One region of the Vibrio sp. STUT-A11 genome, then DNA from elsewhere that is predicted to be linked to it. Evidence: predicted binding sites of a transcription regulator. Region 1 holds the regulator's gene; each other region holds the start of a gene.

Region 1 (3,196 bases):
AGACATTGCGCCAGAAACACTGGAAAACCTGATTCGTGAATTTGTTCTGCGTGAAGGAACAGATTACGGCACGCTGGAAGTATCTCTGCAAGATAAGATCGATCAGGTGAAATCGCAGCTAGAGAAAGGCGAAGCGGTTATCGTGTATTCCGAACTGCATGAAACTGTGGATATTCAATTAAAAGCAAAGTATTAAACCATTTCCCCAAGCCCTTCACATTTTACCGTACCCCACCCGATGACAAGCCGTAGTTACGTGCTATAGTGGACTATCACTTGTGCAGTAGATGCCTGCTGCACTTAAAGGAAAGTAATTTTCGACAAGGTTTGTCATGTCAGCTAAACACCCAATTATTGCAGTTACCGGCTCATCCGGAGCCGGCACGACCACTACATCTGAAGCCTTCCGTAAGATGTTCAATATGATGAACGTCAAACCAGCTTGGGTTGAAGGTGACAGCTTCCATCGCTTTACCCGCCCGGAAATGGATATCGAAATTCGTAAAGCGCGCGAGCAAGGCAGACACATCAGCTACTTTGGTCCTCAGGCGAATGACTTTCCTGGCTTGGAAAAGTTTTTCCGCCAATATGGTGAGGAAGGCACTGGCAGCATACGCCGTTATCTACACACCTTTGATGAAGCGGTACCGTACAACCAGATGCCAGGCACTTTCACACCGTGGCAAGACCTACCAGACAACAGCGACGTACTCTTCTATGAAGGGCTGCACGGTGGCGTGGTCGATGGTGAAGTGAACGTATCACAACATGTCGATTTTCTGATTGGCATGGTACCGATTGTGAACCTGGAGTGGATCCAAAAATTCGTCCGGGATACGCGTGACCGCGGCCACTCAAGAGAGGCCGTCATGGACTCCATCGTACGCTCGATGGATGACTATCTGAATTACATTACTCCGCAGTTTTCACGTACTCATATCAACTTTCAGCGCGTGCCAACCGTGGATACATCGAACCCACTCAATGCGAAAGGCATCCCGAGTCTGGATGAAAGCTTTGTGGTCATCCGACTACGTGGGATCAAGAATGTCGACTTCCCTTACCTGTTGGCCATGATTGACGGTTCGTTTATGTCACGTCACAACACGATAGTCGTGCCGGGCGGTAAGATGAGTTTTGCAATGGAGCTGATCGTGAGGCCTATCCTACAACAACTGATAGAAACAGGAAAAATTGGCTAAAAATCTCGCTTTCGGAGTGTTTACTTTTCATACCGTGATCATGTGCACAGTTTTGCGTACAAAATAGCAACCATGGCACGATTAAAATCAAGAAATCATCCTAGAAAAAGGATACTATTTCTTACCGAAACACAAGATAGCTTGCAGCATATAAAAAGTGCTCTTATTCTAGTAAGCCTGATTCAGGCTTAGCTAAAATATGGATAGCGCAAGCGTACCCTGCAGAGGAAGTGAGATATTATGGTTCTAGGTAAACCTCAAACCGACCCGACATTAGAGTGGTTTCTTTCACACTGTCACATTCATAAGTACCCTTCAAAGAGCACGCTGATTCACGCTGGTGAAAAAGCTGAAACCTTATACTACATCGTTAAAGGTTCTGTTGCGGTTCTTATCAAAGACGAAGAAGGTAAGGAAATGATCCTTTCTTACCTAAACCAAGGTGACTTTATTGGTGAACTTGGTCTATTCGAGGAAGACCAAGAGCGTACAGCTTGGGTTCGAGCTAAATCTCCTTGTGAAGTTGCTGAGATTTCTTTCAAGAAATTCCGTCAGCTTATCCAAGTAAACCCAGACATCCTAATGCGTCTTTCTGCGCAGATGGCTCGTCGCCTTCAAGTAACCAGCCAAAAAGTGGGTGACCTAGCGTTCCTAGACGTAACTGGTCGTATCGCTCAGACGCTTCTGAACCTTGCAAAACAACCAGACGCGATGACTCACCCAGATGGCATGCAAATCAAGATCACTCGTCAAGAAATCGGTCAAATTGTTGGCTGTTCTCGTGAGACAGTTGGTCGTATCTTGAAGATGCTAGAAGAGCAGAATCTAATCTCTGCGCACGGTAAAACTATCGTCGTTTACGGTACTCGTTAATCTCTGATTCGAGTAGTGTAAAGAAAATAATAAAGCCACCAATGGCAGCATTGGTGGCTTTTTCTATTCAGGCCAGGGTTCGAGCTATGCTCTCAGGAATCGAGTTAACGACATGGATTAGCCATTCGTGCTTTCAAAAATTTTGTCTGCCGATGCTGCAACAAAGCCTGGGTAAAGCTCACCATTGTCCATTGGGTAACGCTTAGCGAATTCGTAGAATCCACCCGGAATGTTCTCAGAGCCTTCAGTAAAGTTAACCGGCACTTTATCTGCCATAGTTGAAGACTGTTCTAACAGGACTTCAGGCGAGCCTTTCACTTCGCCACCCGACTCGTTAATCACAAATCCAGCTTGGCGTAAGTGATCGTTCACTTGCTTCACTTCATCATGCTGATTCAGTTGATTTACGCTGACCGTGAAGTGGTTAGCGCCGTATCCATGAGCCGCCAGCCAGGACGCGTATTCACTCTCTTTTTCCAAAACCTGGTAATCTGCAAAACTAAGATCCCATAAGCGGCCGCCATATAAAAATGCGCTATCTGCGAGTTTATCTGTATCCACTTGTGCTGCCAGTTTAGAAACAATCGCTTGTAACTCTGGCGAACACTCTTCTACTTTGAGCTCACTGATGAACACTTTAGGCTGTTTTTGGTCTGGGTGCTCGTAGTGCTTAGCGACAAGCTTTTTGCTTTCAAATACATAGTCACCACACGCCTTGTAACCAATCGCTAAAAATGGCTTAGCCAGCGTCTCAATGCCAAGAGGCTCAACATTGAATGTGCGCAGTGCAATATGGTCGTTAATCAAAGGCTCATCTTCTTGAAGAAGTTGATGAACTTTAGCAGCAGAGGGGCAAAGACGCTGAATATAGTCTTGCCATAACGATTGGAATAACACATCAGGGGTCATAACGGCTCCTTGTTACGAGATGTAGGGTAAGAATGTTGGCGGCTCGTTCACAGCCCTAATACCAATCACAGTAAGTAAGAGAACATAAATAACGTAGGAAAAACGTTTGAGAACAAGGCAGAATTTTCGATAAGTAGTTACTCTACAATCAAAAATTCTAACGCAGTTATCGAGCGTTTTAACAAGTTAGAATGGTCAGTTATTTACTACGA
Region 2 (3,196 bases), 830 kb from region 1:
CCAGCTTCTTACGCATTCGTCGGAAATCATTTAAAGCTCGTTCAATCGCGACCAGTAAGAGCTCATATTCACGCTCTTTGTCTAATGTCGAAGCAGGAAAAACATCGGACAAACTAGGTTGCGTGTTATCAAACCAGAACTCACCAATCGCCACCCCCGTAGACGCAGGAACCCCTTTCAAAATGGTCGGTTTCGACGCGAGCTGCCAATGGCCAAGGTTTTGCGCATGAGCGATCAATACCGCTAACTGAGCCGATAATGTGACGAGGAATGACTCTTCCATTTCACTGAACAAACGTGGTGTTTTCTGTTGAATAACTAAAACACCCAGCACTTGTTTGCGATGAATAATCGGAGTAGCAAGAAACGAGTGGAAGATTTGTTCTCCGAGTTGAGGGAAGAATTTAAACTCGGGGTGTTTGGAGGCTTCAGCAAGATTTAGTGGCTCAGCGCTACGCTTTACTAACCCAACCAAACCTTCATCGAAGTTGATATGGATGCTATCACCTTCAAAAGTCAGGCCTTGAGTTGCCATTAACTCAAGGCGCTGCATTTCTTCATTAGCAAGATAAATAGTACAACACTCTGTGCGAAGGGCAGCACAAGTCTCTTTAACCAATATATCAAAGGCCAGATGGACATCTTCGACCCTGGAGACTTTTTCAACTATTTCCCTTAGCTGGCTGAGCATGACTATCCTCTACGTTGCTTTTTTCTTTTCCCTTTCGCTTTTCTTTCTCGAAAAGGCATGGCTAAAGAAGCAAACTCTTTCATTGCACGACGGTAAACGTCTCGCTTGAAAGAAACAACTTGCCTAACTGGGTACCAATAACTTACCCACCGCCAACCATCAAATTCAGGGGATTTTCCGCGTTGCATATTGATGCGAGATTCATCGCATTCCAATCGCAGCAGAAACCATTTCTGTTTTTGGCCGATACAAACAGGCTTGGAGTCCCAACGCACCAATCGCTTTGGTAGTTTATATCTTAACCAATGACGACTTGTTGCAATGATTTTAACGTCTTTTTTCGTTAAACCGACTTCTTCATATAACTCCCTGAACATAGCCTGCTCAGGTGTTTCACCTTCGTCAATTCCACCTTGTGGAAATTGCCATGAGTGTTGCCCGTATCGTTTAGCCCAGAAGACCTGACCATGGTTATTACATATCACAATACCAACATTCAGTCGGTAACCATCGCCATCTATCACTGGCTAACCTCTATGAATAATTTTTTATTACCGTGATTTTTCCACATATCCCCATGACTAGCAAACTTACTGATGTGATATGAGCAAGATTTATTACTTTTCCACCACCATTGGATATCTTTTAGCCAGCAAATACTTTATCAACACAAGAGTGAGACATTGCCCACATTTATTCACCTTTTCTGTGAATAACTTTGTGAAGAATTCGAGGGCAAAAAATATTCCTGTTCAAAACAATCGCAAACGACCTCATTAATATTAATGATAAAAGTAAATAAATACATGATTAATATAATTTAAAATCCAACCCTAGTGATTAAACGACCACAAGACAACTGATGATCTTTTCACCAAAAACAGATCGGTCAAAGATCCATCAATGCACGATTTATCCACACTTATTAAGTGTACCTTCACGACATAGCCATAAAATCAAGCTTAAAAACCACTTAAAACCCCTGTTAATTCATCCAGCCCTGGCTTGGATCCCATGATACCCTGCCCATCTGTGGATAAGTTATGAATTGATCATTCTTAATCCACCTCGATTAAATCTTAAACAGTGATTTTTTACGGAATTTGTTAAACTGTGTGTTTTGAAAGTAACCCCAGTTATTATGAAACCAGAACCACAAACAGAATCGGAACTCATGGAACGTGCTCACGATATCGCAGGCCTCAGTTTTGCGGAACTCGCAGAAGAAGCTGATATGATCGTTCCTGATAATTTAAAGAGGGATAAAGGCTGGGTGGGTCAATTACTTGAATGGCATTTAGGTGCGCCAGCTGGAAGTAAACCCCAGCAAGACTTTTCCAAACTGGGGATCGAGTTAAAAAGTATTCCGATTGGTTATTCGGGCAGACCATTAGAAACGACTTTCGTCTGTGTTGCCCCTCTGACGGGAGTGCAAGGTCTTACATGGGAAACAAGCCACGTACGCAACAAACTCTCTCGTGTACTTTGGGTACCCGTTGAAGGCGAGCGAGAGATCCCTCTTGCAGAACGTCGAGTCGGCAGCCCTTTAATTTGGTCGCCCGACGAAGAAGAAGAACGTATTTTACGTAACGATTGGGAGGAGTTGATGGAAATGATCGTATTGGGTCAGTTTGATCAAATTTCCGCCAGACATGGAGAAGCGCTGCATTTACGCCCAAAAGCCGCCAATGCAAAAGCACAAACAGAAGCTTACAGCTCAAATGGTAAGCCAATAAAAACCCTGCCCCGAGGATTTTATCTCAGAACACAGTTTACTGAGCAGATTCTGCTAAAACACTACATCCATACACAATCTGAATGACAAATGATCTAAACGGCTTAGTGTGTGATGAGCGACAATTCAATATCACAATATGAGGCCACGCCATTGCTACCGCATTCGTCGTAGGCATTGTGTAGCCTCAAATATGCTTTGTCGAACCCTAACCTGAGCAGTTCTTCTTTCACCAATTCTAATGATCCGAAATGAATAGGATCTTCACCGTCTCTAATCGGCTCAAGTTGGTGTTTATATTCCACTGCTAGCAAATAGTCAGAGACATCAGAACAACCTATCACAAAGACCTTTGGCATTTTATAGCTGTCTTTATGATCACCATGTAGCCACATGTCCAATTGATGCTTCTGCATGATTCACCTCCTTTACCACTTGTTCTAAGTGTAGTTACGGTATGAAGAGCTTTCGAGTCATCTATGCCGCTAAACGTAAATCATTTGCGAGAGGGACTAAAAATCCCCTATATTGGAAGAACTTATTAAGTCGGTAACTCTCAAGGAAGTGAAATGCAATACACAAAACTACCGCACTCATCTCTCGAGATCAGTAAGATTTGTCTCGGAACGATGACGTTCGGAGAACAAAATACAGAAAAAGAAGCGTTTGAGCAGCTCGACTTTGCCCTGGATCATGGGGTGAACTTCATCGATACCGCTGAGATGTATCCGGTGCCACCACAAGCGTCGACACAAGGACTGACCGAACAA
Region 3 (3,196 bases), 450 kb from region 1:
ATGCCTTGATCAGCCAACGCTTGTTTAATCATTCGGCCTTCGCTACCAGTACGAACCAGTACCGCGATATCGCCAGCTTGAACGGCTTTCTCTTTTTCACCGTTCACCAGACACGCTTGCCCCAGCTGAGCCTGAGTCAAAATCGTTTGGATTTGGCTCGCGGTTGCCTCCGCCATTCGAGTCAAATACTCGCCTTTCGGCAACGGCTTATCGTCTGCTTCTTGCAACCAGTAAGTCAAAGCAGGTTGCTTTTGACCACCCATGGTCCAAATGCGTTTTTCGGCATTTGGGCTGTAGTTAACCGGCAAGAACGGAATGTCCGAATCATAGATAAACGGGCTGTCTGGCAAGGCAAATACCTGGTTCACAGCTTGTACCATATCAGCACTTGAACGCCAGTTAGTGCCTAGTGTGTAGTGAGCACTGACTTGGTTACGCGCTTTAATATAAGTGAAAATGTCTGCGCCACGGAAACCATATATCGCCTGTTTCGGGTCACCAATCATAAACAAACCGCATTCTGGGTTGTTCAGATAGATACGACTAAAAATACTGTATTGCAACGGGTCGGTATCTTGGAATTCATCAATCATCGCGACCGGATACAAAGTGCGAATTCGCTCTGCCAATAGCTCGCTTTCATCGCTATCGATAGAGGCAGAAAGTTGAGTCAGCAGGTCATCGAAAGAGAGCCACTGCTTTTGATTTTTCGCATTGGCTAACATCACGCGACAGTGTTCAATCGCATGGGCCAGCAGTGGCGCTTTTAAGCTGATTGGATTGGCAAGAAATGTTTCAATCGCTGCAAAAACAGCGTGCTGCGGCGCACTACCTTTAGGTGTTTTTTCCAGGAGAATATTTTGCGCAAACTTCTCCAGTTTGTCGGGATAATCGTAACCTGTGGTTTCGGTGGCGGCCCAAGCGTTCACCACCTCCAGCCAAGTCGGTAGCGATTTTTTGCTGTAGCTGCGTTTGTTGATGTCGGAGTCCGAAATCAGCGCTAATAAATCATCCTGACTATCACGCCATAATGCTTTCAGCTCATCTATTTTTTTCAGATTTTCCGTATGCAAATCAGCTAAATTGCCCTGCATTGCAGGTACAGAAAGGCTTAACGGTGCGCCTGTTAAGTAATTGCTGATGTCATACAACAGTGCTGATGGAGACCCCCACAACTGACGAACTTCTCCCGCCAAAGTAAACGGCAATGGGTAGAAGTTACGTCGCCAATAGTCAGCCACTACCTGAGCTTTAAGGTGGCTTTCGTCTGTCACAAACTCGTTATTAAATCGGCTACCGGATTCAAAAGCATTTTGTGTCAGCATGCGCTGGCAGAAACCATGAATGGTGTAGACCGCAGCCTCATCCATTTGACGCTCTGCCTGGAGAAGAATATCTGCCGCTTGTTTGTGATCGTCGAACTCACTAAGCAAAGGCTGGATGACTGGATCGGAGCTGTGTCCGCGAGCAAAAGCGATACGCGCATCATGGATTCTCGCCCTAATACGATCGCGCAACTCCGCTGTTGCCGCTTCGGTAAAGGTCACCACCAGAATTTGATCGACGGTAAGCGGGACGCGATGCTTGGTCTCCGCACTACCATGGCCAAGCAAAAGGCGCAGGTATAAACCCGCAATAGTGAAGGTTTTGCCCGTACCCGCTGAAGCCTCAATTAACCTCGCACCATGTAGAGGGAACGTCATCGCTTCTAGTGGCGTTGGCTGAGGTTGTTCAGTTTTATCTAACGCATGGTTAGGTAAGTCTGCACCTGACATTTGATCCATAACGCTGAATCTCTCCGGATTATCAACTGATAGAAGTGTGATCTATCGTTAAAAATTCTATTTATATGTTTAACAAGCTGGATAATTTAGAGCTTTGTGGGATCTTTCTCACGGTTATCCATCTGCCGTACCGTTAGTATGCGCCTCACGAGATAAGCCAAGCCTTTCTGGCGGCAACACTCAAATGAATTAAGCAAAAGTATCATGGTCCCTCTGACCTTGTGGCCGTACAGCGAACGCCCTACACAAAATAATGATTTTCTGGCGGCCACCCTACTCTTTTTTTTCTTTAACCCATTGTCTTAATTATTCTTTTATATCATCTGCATCTTGCACGACTAATCGAGCGCCTTGCAGAACCAACGCCGTTAACAAGCGTACTTCTGTGGCTAAGTTATCACTCCACGCAGACCAAATTCGCGCAATATAAGCGTTATTGCCCTCACCCGTGCTCATGTAGCCATCATTGAATGTATCTGCCATTTTCTTTAAAGATTTCTCTTCGTCGTCAGCCCACTGTCCACGACTAAAGCCAGCTTCAACACATGCCAAAGCGGTTTGGGGGAAATAGGGCAAAGGCTTAGTCATACCTTCGAAGAACAGACGAACCAATTCCGTAAGTAATTGCTTGGCATACGATGCATCAGCAATTTCCGGGTAGATTAAATGAACCGCACCTTCTTTGCGGTCATAGCCAATAATATGGGTTTTCTTGGCATGGCCAGAGGCTGACATGGCAAGGTGATCAATCCAAGCTGCCAGATAATCCTGCGATCGCACCCTGCCACTTCGGTAGCGAATCAATCCGGATTGGTAACACTGAGTAAGCCAGCCAGTCAGGCGAACTTTTTTCTCATCGCCTTCATTGCCTTCGAATAACGCGTCAAAGGTCAGATCGATTTCTAAATCATCTTGTGGTGCGCCAGATAAAAACGCCAGTTTGTCCACCAGCTCTTCAGCCTGAACTCGGTTGGTTTCAAACTCGATATCACCAAACGCACCGACTGGTAACTTACCTTGCGCACGTTGTTGACTCATAAAGTGCTTAAGCACATCTGTTTTCTTTTCTGGTTGCATCAACGTGGTTTCGAGCAAGGTTTCTAATAGCTCATCACGCATTTGATAGCTTTCCAGGCCACCGAGTACAAATGGCTCATCGTCTTCCATGACTGGCAATGGTGGCTCAAATACCACTTTTAATCGGCGATTAAAAAAGTACTGTACCGGTAAACGCCAGAAACGTTGCAGCTCGACTAAATCAAGCTCTAGTGGGAACGTGGCTCCCAGCAGATAATCGTCCAATGCGCGATTAAAGTCATGACGAACGTAGCCTTGAGATTGGCTACTTTGGGTTAACGCCGCCGGAATCCACTCTTTGGCGTAGCTGGAATGCATCCCCTGAAAGGCACTTG
Region 4 (3,196 bases), 400 kb from region 1:
AGCGTAGTTAGATCCATAAGTTTTAGTGCACGTAGTGCTGCTGCTTTTAAATCGCTCATTTCTATCTCCGATCAATATTCAAAAATTTCACTACTCAGCCTTACATCGCACCTCTAACTATAATCAACGAGGAGAGATTATGTAAAAATGGCTCAGTAGTCTATTTATGAACGGACTTGGTTCCATGAAGACTCGGCATAAACAGCGAAAATTTCTTATGCCAATTGCTATCCTTGTCACCGCACAGTACCAATTTGGTCTATGGCACAACAATCTATGATTGCGGTGTCTTTAATATCATATCTCCCCAGCAAAATGCCGTTGAGATCTAATATTTCAGGGTAATTCATTTACCCATCGATTAGGTCGTATCCACCTTGTGATGTCTACATTATAGATATTCATCGCAAAACTGTAGCACCAAATAGAGCGCAAACGGTTTGTATCTCAAAATTTCCAGATTTCTATTCTCTAGTTGGCCAGCTAAGACACCTTACCTTTGACTGCACTAAAAAATTTCTAGCCCTGAAAACGAAAAAAGCCCCGCAGCAATTTCTTGCTACAGGGCGTGATTTAATATGGCGTCTATATACTAAAAACCAGTACTAAATTATAGAGCTGCAAGGCTTAAGCAGAAGCCTGCAATTGTCGCTGCCATTAGGTTAGACAACGTACCAGCTAGTACTGCTTTAACACCCATGCGAGCGATATCTGGACGACGGCTTGGCGCTAGACCACCCAGACCACCTAGTAGGATCGCGATAGAAGAAAGGTTCGCGAAACCACACAGTGCAAATGAGATGATAGCCGTAGTCTTCTCAGACATTACTTCGCCAGTTGCTGCGATTACTTGAGCGTTTTCACCGATGTAAGGCGTGAAGTTCAAGTATGCAACGAATTCGTTCACTACAATTTTCTGACCGATGAATGAACCAGCAGTTACTGCTTCAGCCCATGGAACACCGATTAGGAATGCTAGTGGAGAGAACGCGTAACCCAGGATTAGCTCAAGAGTTAGCTCAGGCATACCGAACCAACCGCCGATGCCACCTAGCATACCGTTGATAAGAGCAATCAGACCTACGAATGCGATTAGCATTGCACCTACGTTTAGTGCTAGTTGTAGACCAGAAGCCGCACCGCCTGCTGCTGCATCGATTACGTTGACAGGTTTGTCGTCACCGCCGTCCATTGCTTCTTCGATGCTTTCATGAGGCTGATCTGTCTCAGGGTGAAGAATCTTAGCGAATAGTAGACCACCAGGTGCCGCCATGAATGATGCCGCAACTAGGTACTCTAGAGGCACACCCATTGATGCGTAACCCGCTAGTACACCACCAGCAACAGAAGCCAGACCACCACACATTACCGCGAATAGCTCTGATTGAGTCATTTTAGGAACGAATGGACGAACCACAAGTGGCGCTTCAGTTTGACCTACGAAAATGTTAGCTGCTGCTGACATTGATTCTGCACGAGAAGTACCAAGTGCTTTCTGTAGTGCGCCACCAAGAATCTTGATAACCCATTGCATAACGCCAATGTAGTACAGAACTGAGATCAGAGCAGAGAAGAAGATCAGTGTAGGAAGAACACGGAACGCGAAGACGAAACCACCGCCACCGAATACTTCGAACATCTTGTCAGACACAAGACCACCGAATAGGAATGATGAACCATCGTTACCGTAGTTGATAACGTTAGATACACCACTAGAGAAACCGTTCAGTAGATCACGGCCCCAAGGTACATAAAGAACAAATGCACCTAATGCGAATTGGATAGCGAATGCACCACCCACAGTTCTTAAGTTGATAGCTTTGCGGTTAGATGAGAATGCGAATGCAATTGCAATTAGCACTACCATACCAACCAGGCTCATAAACAGGCTCATAGTTTATGACTTCCTTATAAGTTATTTATTGGCGTGTAACAAAATGGAGCTATAAAAGCGGGGCAATTATACTCATGCATCATCAATTAAAGTAATGCCGTCCTCACACTTTCCCATAAGATTCATGATTGATTCAATAATCTTTGTGATAGAACTCACAATAAAATGGCAAACGTTTTCGAACATGAACACTTTCTTTGAATTTTATTCACATATTGAGAAGGCGAAATTGCTATTTTTCCATAGTTGAGACGCAATCGATTGCTTTTCTCCTCTACGCAACTCTACGAGCATATTCAATACGTGAATGAGTTTCGCCGGATGATTTGGTTGCCCCTGATATCCAAGTATAGGCATATCTGGAGCATCTGTTTCAATTACTAAGTTTTCAAGGGCTAATTTTTGAATTGCGTCGCGAGTTTTTTGGGCTCTTGGGTAGGTGATCGTTCCCCCCACACCGATGAAAAAACCTAATCTGACCCACTCCATCGCTTGCTGATAGCTCCCGGCAAAAGCATGCACGACACCACCTTTAGGCAACTTCGCCGCTTTAACCATTTGTATCAGCCGATTGTGCGCTTTTCGGCTATGTAAAATGACCGGAAGCTCGAAATGCCTGGCAAGCTCGAATTGAGTTTCAAGAGCCTTTTCTTGCAATTGAGGATCGACGTCAATCGCAAAGTCTAATCCGCACTCTCCTATTGCAACACACTGTGACGCTTTTTGTTTGAGATAATCTTCCAGTTCAGCAAGGTGCTGCTCAAAGTGTTCTTCAAGAAAATACGGATGGAACCCGAGCGCGTAGTATAACTGGGAATATCGCTGGGCTAGGGTTTGAATGCGTGACCAGTTTGAAGGGCCGACTGACGGGATCAGGATTCTGCTAACCCCAATTTCTTGAGCCAGAGTCAGGTTGTGCTCAAAATCATCCTGAAACTCATCAAAATCAAAATGACAGTGGGTATCAAAGAGCTTCATCTTGAGACTTTTTATTGCTCTCGGTAGATTTAGGCGCTGCATTTTGCGCCTCACCGTTTGGCTCCTCACTCTGATGCACAGGATCCTGTCGATAAGGCACACAGCTGCGTTTTTGGTCAGGAGTGAGCCCCATCTCTTTACACCAATCGTCGTAGCGCTTGATTGCTTTTTTCAACCAATTCATTTTTACTCCGCTACCTCTAATCACTTATTAACTGTAATGGATATCGTCCAATCCACATCATTTCTGCTGATATAAAAACGCCCTTGACTAAGTCTATAGCCAAGGGCGTTTCAAAATCCAGTCACGGTGTAAGTGGGCTT

The links. The regulator CRP, encoded in region 1, controls carbon source genes, mostly activating them, when cyclic AMP is high. The targets are predictions, from matches to a motif close to TGTGANNNNNNTCACA.
Region 2: rppH (RNA pyrophosphohydrolase) is a predicted target of CRP. The motif match lies at 1,368-1,383, and genes of this name have one in related genera.
Region 3: recB (exodeoxyribonuclease V subunit beta) is a predicted target of CRP. The motif match lies at 1,882-1,897, and genes of this name have one in related genera.
Region 4: OO774_RS03205 (NupC/NupG family nucleoside CNT transporter) is a predicted target of CRP. The motif match lies at 2,039-2,054, and genes of this name have one in related genera.

What each region holds. Positions count from the first base shown of each region.
Region 1 covers NZ_AP026763.1:281,068-284,263, reverse strand. Annotated here, with positions in the region: gene OO774_RS01355 (YheU family protein) at 1-196, shown strand, start outside; gene OO774_RS01350 (phosphoribulokinase) at 333-1,202, shown strand; gene crp (cAMP-activated global transcriptional regulator CRP) at 1,443-2,075, shown strand; gene OO774_RS01340 (DUF1338 domain-containing protein) at 2,193-2,984, opposite strand.
Region 2 covers NZ_AP026763.1:2,825,591-2,828,786, forward strand. Annotated here, with positions in the region: gene ptsP (phosphoenolpyruvate--protein phosphotransferase) at 1-691, opposite strand, end outside; gene rppH (RNA pyrophosphohydrolase) at 694-1,215, opposite strand; gene mutH (DNA mismatch repair endonuclease MutH) at 1,833-2,513, shown strand; gene OO774_RS13240 (DUF6482 family protein) at 2,531-2,842, opposite strand; gene OO774_RS13245 (NADP(H)-dependent aldo-keto reductase) at 2,996-3,196, shown strand, end outside.
Region 3 covers NZ_AP026763.1:734,217-737,412, reverse strand. Annotated here, with positions in the region: gene recB (exodeoxyribonuclease V subunit beta) at 1-1,775, opposite strand, end outside; gene recC (exodeoxyribonuclease V subunit gamma) at 2,091-3,196, opposite strand, start outside.
Region 4 covers NZ_AP026763.1:676,322-679,517, reverse strand. Annotated here, with positions in the region: gene deoC (deoxyribose-phosphate aldolase) at 1-59, opposite strand, end outside; gene OO774_RS03205 (NupC/NupG family nucleoside CNT transporter) at 611-1,894, opposite strand; gene OO774_RS03200 (TatD family hydrolase) at 2,099-2,872, opposite strand; gene OO774_RS03195 (DUF5363 domain-containing protein) at 2,859-3,056, opposite strand.